Regions from separate parts of the Streptomyces sp. NPDC107500 genome, predicted to be linked through region 3. Evidence: riboswitches for the same ligand, from Rfam matches in the RefSeq annotation. Region 3 holds a riboswitch; each other region holds the start of a gene.
The links. A riboswitch is a leader RNA that binds a small molecule or an ion and turns the genes downstream of it on or off. The one in region 3 is predicted to bind cyclic di-AMP.

Region 1 (5,999 bases), on a different contig from region 3:
TACTGCCACCTCTCCAGTTACCAGGTTCCCTCGGGTACGAGCGTCAAAGCCGGTGACGCCATCGCATTCTCCGGCAACTCGGGCAACTCGACCGGCCCGCACCTGCACTTCGAGGTGCGCCCCTCGGGCGGCTCGGCGATCGACCCGCTGTCGTGGCTGCGCAGCCACGGACTCAACCCTCAGTGACGCCGTAGCGGCTCAGCCGTCGGCCCGCCCCCGGTGTGTGCGCCGCCCGGCCGCGGACCCGAGCCGCAGCCCGGGCCCGCGCGGCCGGTCCGGCACCGTCAGAGCTTCTCCACCGGCGCGTACCGCAGCAGCAGCCGCTTCGGCTTGGTGTCGCCGAAGTCGATGGTCGCCTCGGCGTTGGACCCGGTGCCCTTGACCCCGACGACCGTCCCGAGCCCGAACTGGTCGTGCGTGACGCGGTCGCCGACCGCCAGGGACACCGTGGGCTGCTCCGCTCCGGCGGACCGGCGGGTGGCGAAGCCGGACGCGCCCGACGCCGAGGAACGGGAACGGGACGACGACAGCGAGGCCGCCACTCCCGAGACCGGCGCGGAGGGAGCCGGTCCGTTCGCACCGGTGCGCTTCCACTCCAGGTGGGGGGCCGGGATCTCCTCCAGGAAGCGCGAGGGCGGGTTGTAGGAGGGCTGGCCCCAGGCGCTGCGCAGGGTGGACCGGGTCAGGTAGAGCCGCTCGCGGGCGCGGGTGATGCCGACGTACGCCAGCCGCCGTTCCTCCTCCAGCTCCTTGGCCTGGCCGAGGGCGCGCATGTGCGGGAAGACGCCGTCCTCCATGCCGGTGAGGAAGACGACCGGGAACTCCAGGCCCTTGGCGGTGTGCAGGGTCATCAGGGTAACGACGCCGTCGCCGTCCTCCTCGTCCGGGATCTGGTCGGAGTCGGCGACCAGGGCGACCTTCTCCAGGAAGTCGGCGAGGGTGCCGGCCTCCTCGCCCTCGGCACGCTCCTGCTCGAACTCCAGGGCGACGGCCGCGAGTTCCTGGAGGTTCTCGATGCGGGTCTCGTCCTGCGGGTCGGTGGATGCCTGCAACTCGGCGAGGTAGCCGGTGCGTTCGAGGATCGCCTCCAGGACGGTCGCGGGTCCGGCGCCGGACTCGACGATGGTGCGCAGGTCCTCCATGAGCGTGTTGAACCGCTTGACGGCGTTGGCGGAACGCGCCGCCATGCCGTACGCCTCGTCGACGCGCTTGAGCGCCTGCGGGAAGCTGATCTTCTCGCGCTGCGACAGCGCGTCGATCATCGCCTCGGCCCGGTCGCCGATGCCGCGCTTGGGGACGTTGAGGATCCGGCGCAGCGGCACCGAGTCCTCCGGGTTGGCCAGCACCCGCAGGTAGGCCAGGACGTCCCGGACCTCCTTGCGCTCGTAGAAGCGGACGCCGCCGACGACCTTGTAGGGCAGGCCGGTGCGGATGAAGACCTCTTCGAAGACACGGGACTGCGCGTTGGTGCGGTAGAAGACGGCGACGTCGCCCGCCTTGGCCTCGCCCGCGTCCGTGAGACGGTCTATCTCGTCGGCGACGAACTGGGCCTCGTCGTGCTCGGTGTCGGCGACGTACCCGGTGATCTGCGCGCCGGCGCCTTGGTTGGTCCACAGGTTCTTGGGCCGGCGGGACTCATTGCGCTCGATGACCGCGTTGGCGGCGGTGAGGATGGTCTGGGTGGAGCGGTAGTTCTGCTCCAGGAGGATCGTCGTCGCGTTCGGGTAGTCCTCCTCGAACTGGAGGATGTTGCGGATGGTGGCGCCGCGGAAGGCGTAGATCGACTGGTCGGCGTCGCCCACCACGCACAGCTCGGCGGGCGGGACCTCGGCCTCGGGCGGCACGTCGACCGGGTGCTCGGAGGTGCCGACCAGTTCGCGCACCAGGGCGTACTGGGCGTGGTTGGTGTCCTGGTACTCGTCGACCATGACGTGCCGGAAGCGGCGGCGGTAGTGCTCGGCGACGTCCGGGAAGGCGCGGAGCAGGTTGACCGTCGTCATGATCAGGTCGTCGAAGTCGAGGGCGTTGGCCTCACGCAGCCGCGACTGGTACATGGCGTACGCCTGGGCGAGCGTCTTCTCGAAGCCGTCGGTGGCCTGCGCGGCGAAGTCCTCCTCGTCGATCAGCTCGTTCTTCAGGTTGCTGATCTTGGCGCTGAAGGACTTGGGCGGGAAGCGCTTGGGGTCCAGGTCGAGGTCGCGGCAGACCAGCGCCATGAGCCGCTTGGAGTCGGCGGCGTCGTAGATCGAGAAGGACGACGTGAAGCCGAGCCGCTTCGACTCGCGGCGCAGGATGCGGACGCAGGCGCTGTGGAAGGTCATCACCCACATCGCGTTGGCGCGCGGGCCGACGAGCTGCTCGACGCGCTCCTTCATCTCCCCGGCGGCCTTGTTGGTGAAGGTGATCGCGAGGATCTGGCCCGGGTGGACGCCGCGCTCGGCCAGCAGGTGGGCGATGCGGTGGGTGAGCACGCGGGTCTTGCCGGAGCCGGCGCCGGCCACGATGAGCAGGGGGGAGCCGGAGTGCACCACGGCGGCGCGCTGGTTGTCGTTCAGCCCGTCCAGGAGGGCGGCCGGGTCCAGGGCGGGGCGCGGGGCGCCGTCCCGGTAGTACCGGTCGCGCTCCGGGGGCGCGTCGAACTTCCCGCCGAACAGATCGTGCGGGACCGGCTCCGGTCCGTGACCGTCCTCGGGCGGCGGCGGGGGTTCCTCCTCGTGACCCCGGGGGGTCTGGAGGCTCGCCAGGAAGCTGTCGTCAAAGAGGCTGCTCATCGCTCTCCGAGTCTAGGGCGCCCCACCGACAACCCGGCGCCACCCCGGAAAATGTCCGGGACACCTCACACCGGTACACCCTGCGACCTGCCGGGACACGAAGAGTGACGCCCGCCGCCAAGGTCACGAAAATGTATCGGGCATATCACCCACCAACCTTCACAGCGGCCACACGAGTTGGCTACGGTGCGGGCAGGCCGAACGACCCCCTCCGGCGAACCTCGCCGGGCCGCGCGGCCTCCGCCGAGTCCGGCGTGCCCGCCACGGCGCCCGGAGCCGGGGACCCAACCGAGAACTTGGGGTGAATCGGCCGTACCGCCCTCCATGAGGACGGTCCGCCGTAGGGCAACCCTTCCGTGCCGCCCGAACCCGACAGCTAACCCGGTAGGCGGAGCACTTGGAAGGAGCGCCTCCTTGGCGTCGCACCGCAAGTCGCGCCCCACCGGATCACGCGTCGCGGGCATACGGACCCCGGCCCTCGCCACAGCGGCCCTCACCTCCGTCGCCCTGCTGTCCCAGACGGCGAACGCCACCCCGTCGGACGACGACAGGCCGAGCCTCGAAGAGGTCGAGAAGAAGGTCGACGACCTCTACCGCCAGGCGGGGTCGGCCACCGAGAAGTACAACGCGGCCAAGGAGAAGACCGCCAAGCAGCGCAAGAAGGTCGACACGCTCCTCGACGACGTCGCCCAGCGCACCCAGAAGCTCAACGACGCGCGCGAGGAGCTGGGTTCCTTCGCCTCCGCGCAGTACCGCACGGGCACGGCGGTCCCGGAGACGGCGACCTTCCTGCTCGCGGACTCGCCGCAGGAGTACTTCGACCAGAACCAGCTGATGGGCCGGCTCACCGGCCGTCAGAAGACGGCGGTCGACGACTACGTCACGCAGCAGTCCGAGACGATGAAGAAGCGCCGGGAGGCCGCCGAGAGCCTGGAGACGCTCACCGGCTCGCAGCAGGACCTGAAGACGGCCAAGTCGACCGTCCAGAAGAAGCTCGCCACCGCGCGTGAACTGCTCTCGAAGCTGACCGCCGAGGAGAAGGCCCGGCTCGCGGCGATCGAGAAGAAGAAGCAGGAGGAGGCCGCCCGCAAGGCCGCGGAGCTGGCCGAGCAGCAGGCCCGGCAGCAGGCCGAGGAGCGCGAGCGGCGGGAGGAGGCCGCACAGCAGGAGAGCGGCGGTGGCTCCTCCACCGGTTCCTCGGAGTCCGGCGGCAGCGGCTCCTCGACGCCGGACTCGTCGTACGGCACCAAGGCCGAGAAGGCGCTCGGCTTCGCCCGCGCCCAGATCGGCAAGCCGTACGTCTGGGGCGCCACCGGCCCCGGCTCCTACGACTGCTCCGGCCTCACCCAGGCCGCCTGGAAGGCCGCGGGGGTGACGCTGCCGCGCGTCACGTACGACCAGGTCAACGCCGGAACGACCGTCCCCGTCTCCCAGGCGCAACCCGGTGACCTGGTCTTCTTCTACGACGACCTCAGCCACGTCGGCCTCTACATCGGCAACGGCATGATGATCCACGCCCCGAAGCCGGGTGCGTACGTGCGCGAGGAGTCGATCTACTACGACGGCGAGTCGTCGATCCACAGCGTGGTGCGCCCGGCCTGACCGGCGCGGCTCTCTAGCATCGGGGGCATGTCGTCAGGCACTTCGTCAGGCACTCTCCCCTCCCCCCTGCGCGCCTGGTGGGCGCAGCGTCCACCGGCGGCCGGGGCCGCGGTCATGGCGACCGGCATCCTGTCGGTCGCCCTGCACCTGACGGGACACGAGGTCCTGTCCCGCGTCGCCCTGTTCCTGGCCTGCGCCGCCTGGCTGACCCTGGCGGCGAACTTCGTCTACCTGCTGCTGGCCGAGCGCCCGCAGTGGCTGACCCGGGCGGGGACACCGGGCGCGCTCACCGCGGTCGCCGCGACCACCGTGCTCGGCACCCGGTTCGCGCTGCTCGGCTGGACGACCCTGGCCGCGGCGCTGCTGGCGCTGGCGGCGCTCCTGTGGCCGGTGCTGATCCTCCTGGTCGTGCGGCACTGGGGGCGCAGGATGCCGGGGGCGGTGTTCCTGGGGTGCGTGGCCACGGAGGGGCTGGCGGTGCTCGGCGCCACGCTGTCCGCGGCCACCTCGACGCCCTGGCTGGCCCACGCGGCGCTGGTGCCGTTCTGGCTGGGGATCGTGCTCTACCTGATCGCACTGTTCCGCTTCGATCTGCGGCAGGTGGCCCTGGGTTCCGGTGACCACTGGGTGGCGGGCGGTGCGCTCGCCATCTCGGCCCTCGCCGGCGCCAAACTGATCGCCGCGGCCGGGACCGGCATGTACCTGTGGAACTCCGACGACAGCGCCGTGCTGCACGACGTGACCGTCTTCCTGCTCACCCTCGACCTCGCCTGGTACGTCGTCCTGCTGGTCGCCGAGTTCGTCTGGCCGCGGGTCCGCTACGACGTGCGGCGCTGGTCGACGGTCTTCCCGCTCGGCATGACGGCGGCGGCGACGCTCTCCGTGGCCGCCGCGATCGACGTCGCGTGGCTGGACGCACCCGGCCAGGTCCTGCTGTGGATCGCGGTGGCCGGATGGCTGGCGGTCGCGGCGGGAGCGGTCGTCCAGGCCCGGGCCGGGGTGCGGTCCGCGGGCACGGGGGCCTCCGCCGTCACGTCCACAGCACCGCGATGAAGATGTTCGCGACGGTCAGCAGGCCCACGAGGCCGAACAGCGGCTTGTCGACCTTCTCGTCGTCGCGCTTCACGTAGACCAGGCCGAGGATCACGATCAGCAGGGCGAGCTTCACCCCGATCTTGACGTTGTCCACGGACTGGTCGTCGGCCTGGTTGAGGCCGACCAGGGCGACACCGGTGACCAGCATCGTCAGCGCGCCGTGCAGCATCGCGGGGATGAAGCGGGCCGTGCCGCTGCCCATCGCCTTCATCTGAGTCAGGAAGCCGCCGAGGAGCGCGGCGATGCCGATGATGTGCAGACCGACGAAGAGGTGGATGAGTACGTCCATGAGGCCGGAGCCTAATGAGCGGCCGGAGGCCGGCCGACACCGGCCCGACCGTGCCTGAGCCGCCCCGGTGCGGAGAGCGGCGCATATATGCGTCCCATAACAGCTCAGGTGCCTCACCCGCCCCCGATCGGGCAGCTCGGTCATCACCCCGCGTGAAGACGACGGCCGCCGGACGGGCACGCGGTCAGATGCGTACGCGGGCCGATCCGGTACCGCCACTTCCGCGCATCCCGTCACCGGGC
Region 2 (5,999 bases), on a different contig from region 3:
CGACCGATCCGCCGGGCCGGTCGGACGACTCCGGGATCGACTGGCCCGGCCTGCTGCTGCTGAGCGGGATGCTGACCACCCTCATGCTCGTCCTCGCGCTGGCGCCCGAGGCCGGCTCGCAGCCACTCGCGCTCGTCGCCCTCGTGCTGGTTCTGGCCGCGTTCGCCGCCGGATGGGTGCGGGTCGAACGGCGCGCGGCGGCGCCGATGATCGACCTGCGCATGCTGGCACGGCCCGCGATATGGAAGGCGTGCGTACTCACGTTCGTCATATGCCTCGGTGCCACGATGGCGGTCTATCTGATTCCGCAACTGTTCGACGAGCGCGGCGACGGGTACGGATTCAGGGCCGACGCCACCGAGATCGGCTTCTACCTGCTGCCCGGCGCCGTCGCCGCGACGCTGGCCGGACCGCTCGGCGGGATCGGAGAGCGGCGTTTCGGCTCGCGTGCCGTGGTCAACACCGGCGTCGTCATGATGACCGTCGGCCTGCTCGCCGTGGCGGCCGTGCACACCGAGGTGTGGCATCTCGTCGTCGGCAAGATGCTGATCGCGCTGGCCAACGGCCTGTGCGTCACGGCGATGATGACCAGCACCGCCACCGCCGTCGACCGGGGCGACACCGGCATCGCGACCAGTCTGATCCTGGTGAGCCGCGTGGTCGGCTCCGCCGTCGGCGGGCAGCTGGGCGGCGCGCTCCTCACCGCCGGAACCCCCTCCGGATCGAAGGTCGCGGCCGAATCGGCCTACGTCACCGGATTCGTCATGGCCGGCGTCGTCGTGTCGCTGGCCCTGTTCGTCACCCGCACCATGAGCAAGGGAGTCAAGGCATGACCCGCACCGCACCGAGGCCCAAGGCCCTGGTCTCCGGGGCCAGCATCGCCGGTCCCGCCCTGGCCTTCTGGCTCAACCGCCACGGGTTCGAGGTCACCGTGGTGGAGAAGGCCGGCACGCTCCGCGGCGGCGGCTACCCCATCGACGTACGCGGCACCGCACTCGACGTCGTGGAGAGGATGGGGATCCTGCCGCGGTTGCGGGACGCGCACATCGACCTGCGCCGGCTCACCTTCCGGGACGGGGACGGCGGCGAGGTGGCCTCGCTCCACCCGCACGCCGTCACCGGCGGTGTCGCGGGGCGGGACCTGGAGATACGCCGCGGGGATCTGACGGACGCGCTGTACGGAGCGGTCCGGGACGACGTGGAGTTCCTCTTCGACGACTCCGTCGACACCCTCGACCAGTCCGGGCACGGGGTCGACGTCACCTTCCGCGGTGGCGGCAGCCGTACCTTCGACCTGGTGTTCGGCGCGGACGGCATGCACTCGCGTACCCGGGAGATGCTCTTCGGTCCCGAGGAGCGGTTCCACCGGTACCTCGGCTACTGCTTCGCCGTGTTCACCATGCGCAACACCCTCGGCCTCTCCCACGAGACCGTCATGTGGAACACCCCGGGCAGGGCCGCCGCCCTCTACGCCGTGGGGGACGACGACGAAGTGCACGCCTTCCTGAACTTCGCCCGGCCGGAGCCGCCCTTCGACGCCTTCGGCAGCCCGGACGCCCAACGGGACCTGCTCGCCGAGGTCTTCGCCGACGCCGGCTGGGAGGTCCCCGGCATCCTGACCGCCCTCCGCGACGCGGACGACGTGTTCTTCGACGCGGTCGGACAGATCCGCATGCCCCGCTGGTCCAGCGGCCGGGTCGCGCTCCTGGGCGACGCCGCCCACGCGCCCTCGTTCCTCACCGGGCAGGGCACCAGCCTCGCCCTCGTCGGCGCCTACATGCTGGCCGGTTCCCTGGCCGACCGGGCCCACGCCGCGGGCTTCGCCGCATACGAACGCGGCACCCGTGACTTCGTGACCCTGAACCAGAACCTGGTCGGCCAGGGCGGCGCCACCCTCTTCCCGACCACCGCCCGGGCCCTGGAGCAGCGCAACGACCGGCTGCGCGGCCTCAGCGCCATGCCCGCACCGGAGCCCCGCCCGGCCCATTCGGCCCTCACGCTGCCCGTCTTCGGCGGCCGCTGACTCCGCTCGGTTCTCACGGCACCGTTGCCCGAGCGGAAGGGCCCCGGTCACCCCGGTCACCGCACCGGGCGCATTTTTCCGCAACGTTCCACCGCCCGTATTTCCGCCCGCCGGCAGAAATACGGGCAGGTGGAAAATACCCCCCGAATTTCCTGCTCTTTGTATACGGGACCCGTGTTAATGCCGCAGGCTCGCCGTGTTTACGGGACGTTGCGAGTTCCTCACACGCTCCGTCCTGCCGCCGCCGGAGGCGAATCGCAGGCGGTGTCCCGGCGCCGACCGCTCGGCGTGCAGCGCCATGAGCGCCCGCGCGCGGTCGCCGTCGCCCCGGGCCACCGCGTCGAGGATCGCGCCGTGCTCGGCCCAGTACTCCACCGGCCCGGCCGGCGCCTCCACGTCGTACATCCAGGCGATCTTGTGGCGCAGCTGGGTCAGCAGCGCCGTCAGGGAGGGGCTGCCGGCGGCCTGGGCGAGGGTCTCGTGGAACCAGCCGCCCAGGGAGCGCAGATCCTCGCCGCTGCCCTGCCTGGCGCGTTCCTGCCCCAGGCGGACCAGGCCGCGCAACACCTTGAGGTGGGCGTCGGTCCGGCGGCGGGCGGCCCGGGCGGCACCGAGGGGCTCCAGGAGCGTACGGGTCTCCAGCAGGTCGGCGGCCTCCTGTTCGGTCGGTTCCGCGACGCACGCGCCCGCGTGCCGCCGGGTCACCACGAAGCCCTCGGCCTCCAGCGTGCGCAGGGCCTCGCGGACGGGGACGCGGGAGACGCCGTAGCGGCGGGCGAGCAGTTCCTCGGTGAGCCGGCCCCCGCGCACGTGGACGCCGGCGACGATGTCGTCCCGGATCGCCGTGCACACCGAATGCGCCGGAATACGCATGACCGACCTCCGCCTTAATCCCCGTGAAACGCCGACGATTGACGTTTCCAGCGACTCTAGGCCAATCAAGCGGATATTCCGACGGCGGAGTGGATTTCATGGATCAAAAGCCCCGGCTCGGACGGCCGGGGCTTTCGGGTGGTGTCGCGGGGTCCGCCGTCAGACGTTCACGCCGTGGGAACGGAGGTAGGCGACGGGGTCCATGTCCGAGCCGTACTCGGGGCTCGTACGGGCCTCGAAGTGCAGGTGGGGCCCGGTGACGTTGCCGGTGGCGCCGGAGAGGCCGATCTGCTGGCCGGGCTCGACCGACTGGCCGACGGAGACGCCGATGGACGACAGGTGCCCGTACTGCGTGTACGTGCCGTCGTGCATCTTGATCACGACCTGGTTGCCGTACGCCCCGCCCCAGCCGGCCTCGACGACGGTGCCGACGCCGACCGCGTGCACGGTCGTACCGCTGGAGGCGTGGAAGTCGATGCCGGTGTGGCTGCCGGAGGACCACAGGGAGCTGCCGGCCTGGTAGGCGGTGGAGACGTAGGACGAGGTGATCGGCGGGACGAAGGTGTTGAGGCGCTTGCGCTCCGCCTCCCGCGCGGCGCGCTCCTTGGCCTCGCGTGCCTCCTTGGCCGCCTCGGCGGCCCGCTCGCGCGCGGCCTCCTGGGCCGCCTCACGGGCGGCGGCGTCCGCGGCGGCCTGCCGCTGTGCCAGGGCCTGGGCGTCGATCTCCTCGGCCAGGGAGTCGCCGATGGTGATGACCGGGGTGAGTCCGCTCCGCTCCACCTCGGGCTCGGCGGCGAGCGCCGGAGCCGCGAGGGTGCCGACGACGCCGGTGGTGGCGAGGGCCGCGACACCCGCCGCGCGGGCGGTACTGCGATGCAACCTGCTGGGACGCCGGTGCTTCCCGGTGGCGCGCGTGAACGCCATGTAGAGGCTGGTCCTTTCCTTCCCTCTCGCCTACCGGGTTAGCTGACGGGTTCGGAGGTGGAAGGTCTCCTACGGACCCCCTCGCTGCGCGCGGGCGTCCGATTCACCCCAGGGACTACGGTGGGTCCCCGGCTCCCCTGGCTCGCGCCGTACGGGGACTCGGCGATGACTGTCCGGTGCCGCGGGTGCGGCGCACTGCCTGACGAACAGCCCGGACGACGCTAAACGCGGCTGTGTTCAATTCTCAAACGCAACAGTGTTTTTGTAGCGCATGCCACAGGGCAGACGGGCAGCCTCTCCCTCAATTCGGACAAACGGCGGCCCCGGTGACACTCCGGTCACCGGGGCCGCACTCCGCGCGTGCCGCTACTCGGCCGCCACCACGGTGACTTCACCGATACCGAGGGCCTCGACGGGCTCCTTGATCTGCGCGGCGTCACCGACGAGGACGGTCACCAGCCGGTCGACCGGGAAGGCGTTCACGACCGCCGCCGTGGCCTCCACGGTGCCCGTGGCGGCCAGTTGACGGTAGAGCGTCGCCTGGTAGTCGTCGGGCAGGTGCTGCTCGACCTGGTCGGCCAGGGTGCTCGCCACGGCCGCGGCCGTCTCGTACTTCAGCGGCGCCACACCCACCAGGTTCTGCACGGCCACGTCGCGCTCGGGGTCGGTGAGCCCCTCCGCGGCGAGCTTGCGCAGTACCGTCCACAGGTCCTCCAGGGCGGGACCGGTGTTCGGGGTGTCGACGGAGCCGCTGATGGCGAGCATGGCGGCGCCGGTGCCGTCCGGCGCGGACCGCAGCACCTGCCCGAACGCCCGTACGCCGTAGGTGTAGCCCTTCTCCTCGCGCAGGACGCGGTCCAGGCGGGAGGTGAGGGTGCCGCCGAGGCAGTAGGTGCCGAGCACCTGTGCGGGCCAGACGCGGTCGTGCCGGTCGGATCCGGTGCGGCCGATCAGCAGCTGCGTCTGGACGGCGCCCGGACGGTCCACGATGACGACGCGGCCCCGGTCGTCGGCGGTCACCGGCGGCACGGGACGGGGTTCGGCGGCGGAGCCGGTCCACGCGCCCAGGGTGTCGCCCAGCAGCGCGTCCAGGTCGAGGCCGGTGAGGTCGCCGACGACCACGGCGGTGGCCGTGGCGGGGCGGACGTGCCTCTCGTAGAAGGCGCGTACGGAGCCGGAGTCGATGGCCTCGACCGTCTCCTCGGTGCCCTGGCGCGGGCGCGACATGCGGCTCCCGGCCGGGAACAGCTCCTTGGAGAGCTCCTTGGCCGCGCGGCGGGCCGGGTTGGCCAGCTCGTGCGGGATCTCGTCGAGGCGGTTGCGGACCAGCCGCTCGACCTCGCTGTCCGCGAAGGCGGGTGCCCTCAGGGCGTCGGCGACGAGGCCGAGCGCCTTGGCGAGGCGCGAGGCGGGCACCTCCAGGCTGAGCCGGACGCCGGGGTGGTCGGCGTGCGCGTCGAGGGTGGCGCCGCAGCGCTCCAGCTCGGCGGCGAAGTCCTCGGCGGAGTGCTTGTCGGTGCCTTCGGAGAAGGCGCGCGCCATGATCGTGGCGACACCGTCGAGGCCGGCCGGCTCGGCGTCCAGGGGCGCGTCGAGGAGCACCTCGACGGCGACGACCTGCTGGCCGGGGCGGTGGCAGCGCAGTACCGTCAGCCCGTTGTCGAGGCGGCCGCGGCCGGGCGCGGGGAACGCCCACGGCTTGGGCTCGCCGGCCTGCGGCTGGGCGTGGAAGTCCATGGTGGCGAGGTCGGTCACTTGGCCGCCTCCTCGTTCTCGTCGGTGGCGTCGTTCTCGTCGGTGGGGGCGGTCGGCTCGTAGACGAGCACCGCGCGGTTGTCGGGGCGCAGGCGGGCCTTGGCGACCTCCTGGACCTCCGCCGCCGTCACCTCGAGCACTCGCTGCACGGCGGTGAGGGCGAGCTGCGGGTCACCGAACAGCACGGCGTACCGGCACAGTTCGTCGGCGCGGCCGGCGACCGTGCCCAGCCGGTCCAGCCACTCGCGCTCCAGCTGGGCCTGGGCGCGCTCCATCTCCTCGGCGGTGGGGCCCTCCTCGGCGAACCGGGCCAGCTCCTCGTCGATGGCGGCCTCGATGACCGGCACCTCGACATCGCCGGACGTCTTCACGTCCAGCCACCCCAGGGAGGGAGCCCCGGCGAGCCGCAGCAGGCCGAACCCGG
Region 3 (5,999 bases):
GCTGGTCTTCCTGTTGAGTCAGTGCCGGCGCGGTCGGTTCACGGCCGGCGGGCGGCGGCGTCGGCCTTGTCGACACCGTCCCAGACGTTCCGGTACCAGGGGCGGTCGGCGCCGCCGGACTCGGCGCGGGCCTTCCTGGCGGCGTCCGGGTCGACGACGACGAACCCCGTCTCCCCCGGCATCACGTAGTGCAGCCGCAGCCGGACCTGCTGCTCGGCGTAGGCGTCGTCCTGCCAGCGCGCCTTGAGGTCGCGCAGTTCCTCGACCCGGTCCCGGGTCTCCTGCTGCTCCCGCCGCAGGTCGGCGATCTCGGCGCGCTGGGCGACGTACTGCCGTATCGGATAGGCGAGCGCCACGACGAGGGAGCAGAGCACCATCGCGAGCAGCGCGGCCCGGCCGGTCAGCCGGGAGCGACGGGCCTGGCGCTTGGTCTGCGAGCGGTAGACCCGGGCCGCGGTCTGTTCCCCGATGATCCGGATCCTGGTCGCGGTGGAGAAACGGTCCCGGTCCTTCACCGCCATGTCTGTCCCCGCTTCCCGTCCACACGTGCGTACGTCCCCGCACACGGTACGGGACCGAGTACGGGGACGTACGTACGACGCCGCCTGTGACGGCGGCGCTCAGCCCTTGAAGCGGGGGAAGGCGCTGCGGCCGGCGTACACCGCGGCGTCGTCGAGGATCTCCTCGATGCGCAGCAGCTGGTTGTACTTGGCGACGCGCTCGGAGCGGGCCGGGGCGCCGGTCTTGATCTGGCCGCAGTTGGTGGCGACGGCCAGGTCGGCGATGGTGACGTCCTCGGTCTCGCCGGAGCGGTGGGACATCATGCACTTGAAGCCGTTGCGCTGGGCCAGCTCCACGGCGTCCAGGGTCTCGGTCAGCGAACCGATCTGGTTGACCTTGACGAGCAGGGCGTTGGCCGAGTTCTCCTCGATGCCGCGGGCCAGGCGCTCCGGGTTGGTGACGAACAGGTCGTCGCCGACGAGCTGCACCTTGTCGCCGAGCTTGGCGGTGATGGTGTTCCAGCCGTCCCAGTCGTCCTCGAACAGCGGGTCCTCGATGGAGACCAGCGGGTACGCCTCGACCAGCTCGGCGTAGTACTCGGTCATCTCGGCGGCGGTGCGGCTCTTGCCCTCGAAGGCGTAGGAGCCGTCCTTGTAGAACTCGGACGCGGCGACGTCGAGCGCGAGGGCGATCTGCTCGCCGGGGGTGTAGCCGGCCTCCTTGATCGCCTCGAGGATGAGGTCGAGCGCCTCGCGGTTGGAGCCGAGGTTCGGGGCGAAGCCGCCCTCGTCGCCGAGGCCGGTGGCCAGGCCCTTGTTCTTCAGGACCTTCTTCAGCGTGTGGTAGACCTCGGCGCCCCAGCGCAGGGCCTCGGAGAAGGACTCCGCGCCGATCGGGGCGATCATGAACTCCTGGATGTCCACGTTGGAGTCGGCGTGCGAGCCGCCGTTCAGGATGTTCATCATCGGCACCGGCAGCAGGTGCGCGTTGGGGCCGCCCAGGTAGCGGAAGAGCGGCAGGTCGCTTGCCTCGGAGGCGGCGTGCGCGACGGCGAGGGAGACGCCGAGGATGGCGTTGGCGCCGAGCGAGCCCTTGTTGTCGGTGGCGTCCAGGTCGAACATGGCCTGGTCGATCAGGCGCTGCTCGGTGGCGTCGTATCCGACCAGCTCCGGGCCGATCTGCTCGATGACGGCGAGGACGGCCTTCTCGACGCCCTTGCCGAGGTAACGGCCCGGGTCGCCGTCACGGAGTTCGATGGCCTCGAAGGCACCGGTGGAGGCGCCGGACGGAACGGCGGCACGACCCGTGCTGCCGTCGTCGAGGCCGACCTCGACCTCGACCGTGGGGTTGCCTCGGGAGTCCAGGATTTCCCGGGCTACGACGACGTCGATGGACGGCACGAGCATCTCCTTCTTCAATGTGACGCTTCGGTGTGACGCGCGGGTCCGCAGGACCGCGTCGGCTCTGCGGGACCGAGCCTAACCGGCTCCGGGCGATCGGCCAGCCGATCGCCCACCCGCTGGACAGAACCGAGAGTAAATTGTTTCTGAACGAAACAAACAGGATTTGGCGACGGACGCGAAAATCCCGCCCCGGTGCGTACGGGGAACACGCACCGGGGCGGGAGTCGCGGCAGGCGCCGCTTACTTCAGGTGCAGCTGCTGACCCGGGAAGATCAGGTCGGCCTCGTCGACGATGTCGTCGTTCAGCTTGAACAGCTTCTCCCAGCCGCCCTTGACCTCGTGCTCCTGGGCGATGGAGCTGAGGGTGTCACCCTTGACGACCTTGTACTCGCCGTCACCCTTCTCGACCTTCTTGCCGGTGGGGGTGGTGACCGTCTTCTTCTCGGCCTTCTTCTCGGCCTTCGGCTCGGCGGCCGGGCGCTCGTCGGAGCGGGACGCCTTCTGCTCGGTGGAGCGGTCGGCGGTGGAGCCGCTGTCCTGGCTCTCACCGGAGCCGCCGCCGGTGTTCGTGGCGTTCGAGAGGCCGGTGCCGCAGACCGGCCAGGCACCCTTGCCCTGGCCCGCGAGCACCTTCTCGGCGATCTCGATCTGCTGCGCCTTGCTGGCCTGGTCGGCGGTGGCGGCGTACTGGGTGCCGCCGTAGCCGGACCAGGTGGAGGCGGAGAACTGGAGGCCGCCGTAGTAGCCGTTGCCGGTGTTGATGGACCAGTTGCCACCGGACTCGCACTGGGCGACGGCGTCCCACTCGGAGGTGGTGGCGGCGGAGGCGTTGCCGGCCGCCATCAGCGGGGCGGCGACGGCGGCACCGGTCACGCCGGCGACGGCGATGACGCGAGTGGCCTTGGACGGACGACGGTGCTTGCCCTTGCCGGAAAACAGCATGGTTGATCCCCTCACCGACGCCTGCGAGGTGAGCTGTCGGGTTCGGGCCGGTTGAGTTGCCCGGCCGGGTTCCTCGCGGAACTCGGCTCCACCCCTAGCCGCTCCGGCAGAACTGCCCGGTGCGGCACTTACCTTGGGTCCCCCGCTCCTGCCTTCGGCGCTTGACGCGACGACTGTTCCCGTACGGCCGCTGGCAGGATTCGGCGTTGCGGCTGTCGGGGCCCGCGGTGGCGAGCGGTCATGACCGTAGACACGCGCTCCGCGGATTTTCAAAGACGATCACGGCTTCTGAGACCTATCTCTCACGAGATCCAAAACGGACATAGAGTCTCTAACCGTGACGTGAACTCCCTCTACTTTTCGCCCGATTCGCCCGTGACCGTGAGCGTCTGACCGGGCAGGATGTGGTCGGGGTCCTGGCCGACGACCCTCTCGTTGTCGGAGTAGAGCGCACGCCATCCGCCGTCGACGCCAAGGGAGTCGGCGATGACCCAGAGATTGTCCCCGGAGCGGACCATGTAGGAGCCGTCGTCGGCGTCCCTCGACCCTCCGTCACGCGAGGCGTGCCGGCCCGAGGTGCTGTCGGTGAGGCCCTTCCAGCGCCCGCCCTCGTCCGCGCTGTCGCCGCGGTGCTTGCCCGAGCCCGACGAGCGGTCGGCGGCCTCCGGTTCGGTGGCGCGACGGTCACTTTCGGACGATGTGCCCGTCTTGGTGGATTGATCCTTGCCGCCGGACGCATCGTCAGAGGAGTCCGACCCGGAGGACGGAGAAGACGACGAAGAGGGCGAAGCGGACGAACCCGGAGTCGGTTCGGTCTCCTTCTCCGAACCCGACGACGCGTCGGACGACTCGGATGATTCGGACGACTCGGGCGAGTCCGACGCCTTGGGCGAACCCGTCGGCTCGGGCGCCTTGGACCCGGCGGGGTCGGGGGTGTCCGACGCCTTCGGGGCCTGCGAACCCTCCGACGCACCGTCACCGGTCGGCGCGGTGGCGCCCGGGGGGTTGCCGAGGCCCGCGAGCAGCCCGCAGGTCGGCCAGGCCGCGATGCCCTGGTCCGCGTACAGCTTCTCGGCGATTCTTATCTGCTGGGAGCGACTGGCCTGGTCGGCGCTGGCCGCGTACTCCAGACCGCCGTACCGCTCCCACGCCTCCTGGGGGAGCTGGAGGCCGCCGTAGTAGCCGTTGCCGGCGTTCTGGCTCCAGGCCCCGCCGGTCTCGCACTCGGCGACCTGGTCCCAGTTCACCCCGGCCGCGTGGGCGCCGGTGGCGCCGAGCAGCGGGATGGCGATGGCGGAGCCGGTCACTCCGGCGGCGACGACCAGTGCGGGAGCCTGGCGGGGGCGGCGATGACGACCGTTCCCGGAGAGCATGCGACGACCTTTCACAGACGACGGGGACCGTGCGGCGGGTGATGCTCGTCGCCACACTGGTTCGTGAACGTATAGGCAGATGATCGCTTGTCACAAGTTCATGCCGCACAGATCACGCGAAGATCACAGAGTTGAGGGCGTGTCATGTTTACCTTGACGACGCACTGTTGCCGGGTCCTGACGCGATCGGCGTGAACGAGACGGGCAAAGTGCGCAGACCTCGCATGATGAGCCCGCCCCGCCAGCGCAGTTCTCCCGGATCGGCGGCGAGGCTCAGGTCGGGGAGGCGGGTGAGGAGCGTGGCGAGCGCGGTCTGCCCCTCCAGCCGGGCGAGCGGGGCGCCGAGGCAGTAGTGGATGCCGTGGCCGTACCCGAGGTGCTGACTGTCGCGGCGGGCCAGGTCCAGGGTGTCCGGGTCGGCGAAGCGCTCCGGGTCCCGGTCGGCGGCGGCCAGGACGACGAGGACGGGATCACCCGCCTCGATCCGCTCTCCGCCGACGTCGAGCGGCTCGGTGGCGAAGCGCCAGGTGGCCAGCTCCACCGGGCCGTCGTAGCGGAGCAGTTCCTCGACGCCGGTCTCCAGCAGGCCGTGTTCGCCGGCCGCGAGGGAGGACTGGAGACGGGCGCGCTGCTCGGGGTGGGTGAGCAGGGCGTACGTCCCGTTGCCGATCAAGTTGACCGTGGTCTCGAAACCCGCGAACAGAAGGATGAAGGCCATCGCCGCGGCCTCGTTCTCGGTGAGGTGCTCGCCGTGGTCGGAGGCGCGGATGAGGCCCGAGATGAGGTCCTCGCCGGGGCCGGGCTCGGGCGGCAGCGCGGCGCGTTTGCGGTGGATGAGGTCGGCGAGGTAGCCCCGCATCTTCTTGACCGACCGCGCGACACCGCCGCGCGGTCCGCCGCCGTGACGGATCATCATGCCCGCCCAGTCCCGGAAGTCGTCCTGGTCCTCGCGCGGGACACCGAGCAGGTCGCAGATGGCGTAGATGGGCAGCGGGAAGGCGAAGTCGTGGATCAGGTCGGCGGAGCCGTCGGCCGCGAACCGGTCGATGAGGCCGTCGGCCAGCTCCTGCACCCGGGGCGCGAACTCGGCGACCCGGCGAGGGGTGAACGCCTTGCTTACCAGTCGGCGCAGCCGGGTGTGGTCCGGCGGGTCGATGTTCAGCAGATGGGTCATCAGCTCGGCCTTCCGCTCCCCCGGAATGCCCGTCTTGCCCTTGGCGTGCGCGGGCTCGTCGTGATGGGCCGGGTTCTTGGACAGCCGGGGGTCGGCGAGGGCCTGTTTGGCATCGGCGTACCGGGTGACCAGCCAGGCCTCCACGCCGCTGGGCAGCCGCGTGCGGTGCACGGGGGCGTGCTCGCGCAGCCAGGCGTAGGCGGGGTAGGGGTCGCTGGCGAACTCCCAGGTGAACAGCTCGGGGGCGGGTCCGGCGGGCGGCGGGTTCGGGGTCACCCCTCGACCTCCCGGATCGCGTCCCGGTACGCCCGGGACGCCGCTCTCAGGGCGGCCTCCGGGTCCGTGCCCTCGGACTCGGCGCGGGCGGCGAGGGCGAGGAGGTCGTAGCCGATGCCCTCGCCGGTGGGGAGGGGGACGTCGAGGCCGGCCTGGCGGACGCGGGAGGCGAGCTTGGCGGCGAGGGCGAGGCCGGGCTGGCCGAGGGGGACGCCCTCGGTGACCGAGGTGCGCTGCTTCTCGGCGGCCTTGGTGCGCAGCCAGTGCTCCCGGACGTCCTCCGGGGTGTCGGCCGTCTCGTCGCCGAAGACGTGGGGGTGGCGGTGGATC

Region 1: another riboswitch for cyclic di-AMP. It lies ahead of ACZ67M_RS14515 (C40 family peptidase); the one in region 3 lies ahead of ACZ67M_RS29670 (transglycosylase family protein).
Region 2: another riboswitch for cyclic di-AMP. It lies ahead of ACZ67M_RS11125 (M23 family metallopeptidase); the one in region 3 lies ahead of ACZ67M_RS29670 (transglycosylase family protein).

Annotation. Positions count from the first base shown of each region.
Region 1 covers NZ_JBVJPF010000003.1:637,273-643,271, forward strand. Annotated here, with positions in the region: gene ACZ67M_RS14505 (M23 family metallopeptidase) at 1-186, shown strand, start outside; gene pcrA (DNA helicase PcrA) at 285-2,771, opposite strand; cyclic di-AMP (ydaO/yuaA leader) riboswitch at 3,003-3,177, shown strand; gene ACZ67M_RS14515 (C40 family peptidase) at 3,186-4,373, shown strand; gene ACZ67M_RS14520 (tellurite resistance/C4-dicarboxylate transporter family protein) at 4,401-5,426, shown strand; gene ACZ67M_RS14525 (hypothetical protein) at 5,404-5,757, opposite strand.
Region 2 covers NZ_JBVJPF010000002.1:1,136,000-1,141,998, forward strand. Annotated here, with positions in the region: gene ACZ67M_RS11110 (MFS transporter) at 1-833, shown strand, start outside; gene ACZ67M_RS11115 (FAD-dependent monooxygenase) at 830-2,023, shown strand; gene ACZ67M_RS11120 (GntR family transcriptional regulator) at 2,201-2,896, opposite strand; gene ACZ67M_RS11125 (M23 family metallopeptidase) at 3,056-3,820, opposite strand; cyclic di-AMP (ydaO/yuaA leader) riboswitch at 3,833-3,995, opposite strand; gene ACZ67M_RS11130 (M16 family metallopeptidase) at 4,187-5,575, opposite strand; gene ACZ67M_RS11135 (M16 family metallopeptidase) at 5,572-5,999, opposite strand, start outside.
Region 3 covers NZ_JBVJPF010000008.1:91,194-97,192, forward strand. Annotated here, with positions in the region: gene ACZ67M_RS29660 (FtsB family cell division protein) at 39-521, opposite strand; gene eno (phosphopyruvate hydratase) at 621-1,901, opposite strand; gene ACZ67M_RS29670 (transglycosylase family protein) at 2,145-2,846, opposite strand; cyclic di-AMP (ydaO/yuaA leader) riboswitch at 2,850-3,016, opposite strand; gene ACZ67M_RS29675 (transglycosylase family protein) at 3,200-4,219, opposite strand; gene ACZ67M_RS29680 (cytochrome P450 family protein) at 4,368-5,669, opposite strand; gene ACZ67M_RS29685 (nucleoside triphosphate pyrophosphohydrolase) at 5,666-5,999, opposite strand, start outside.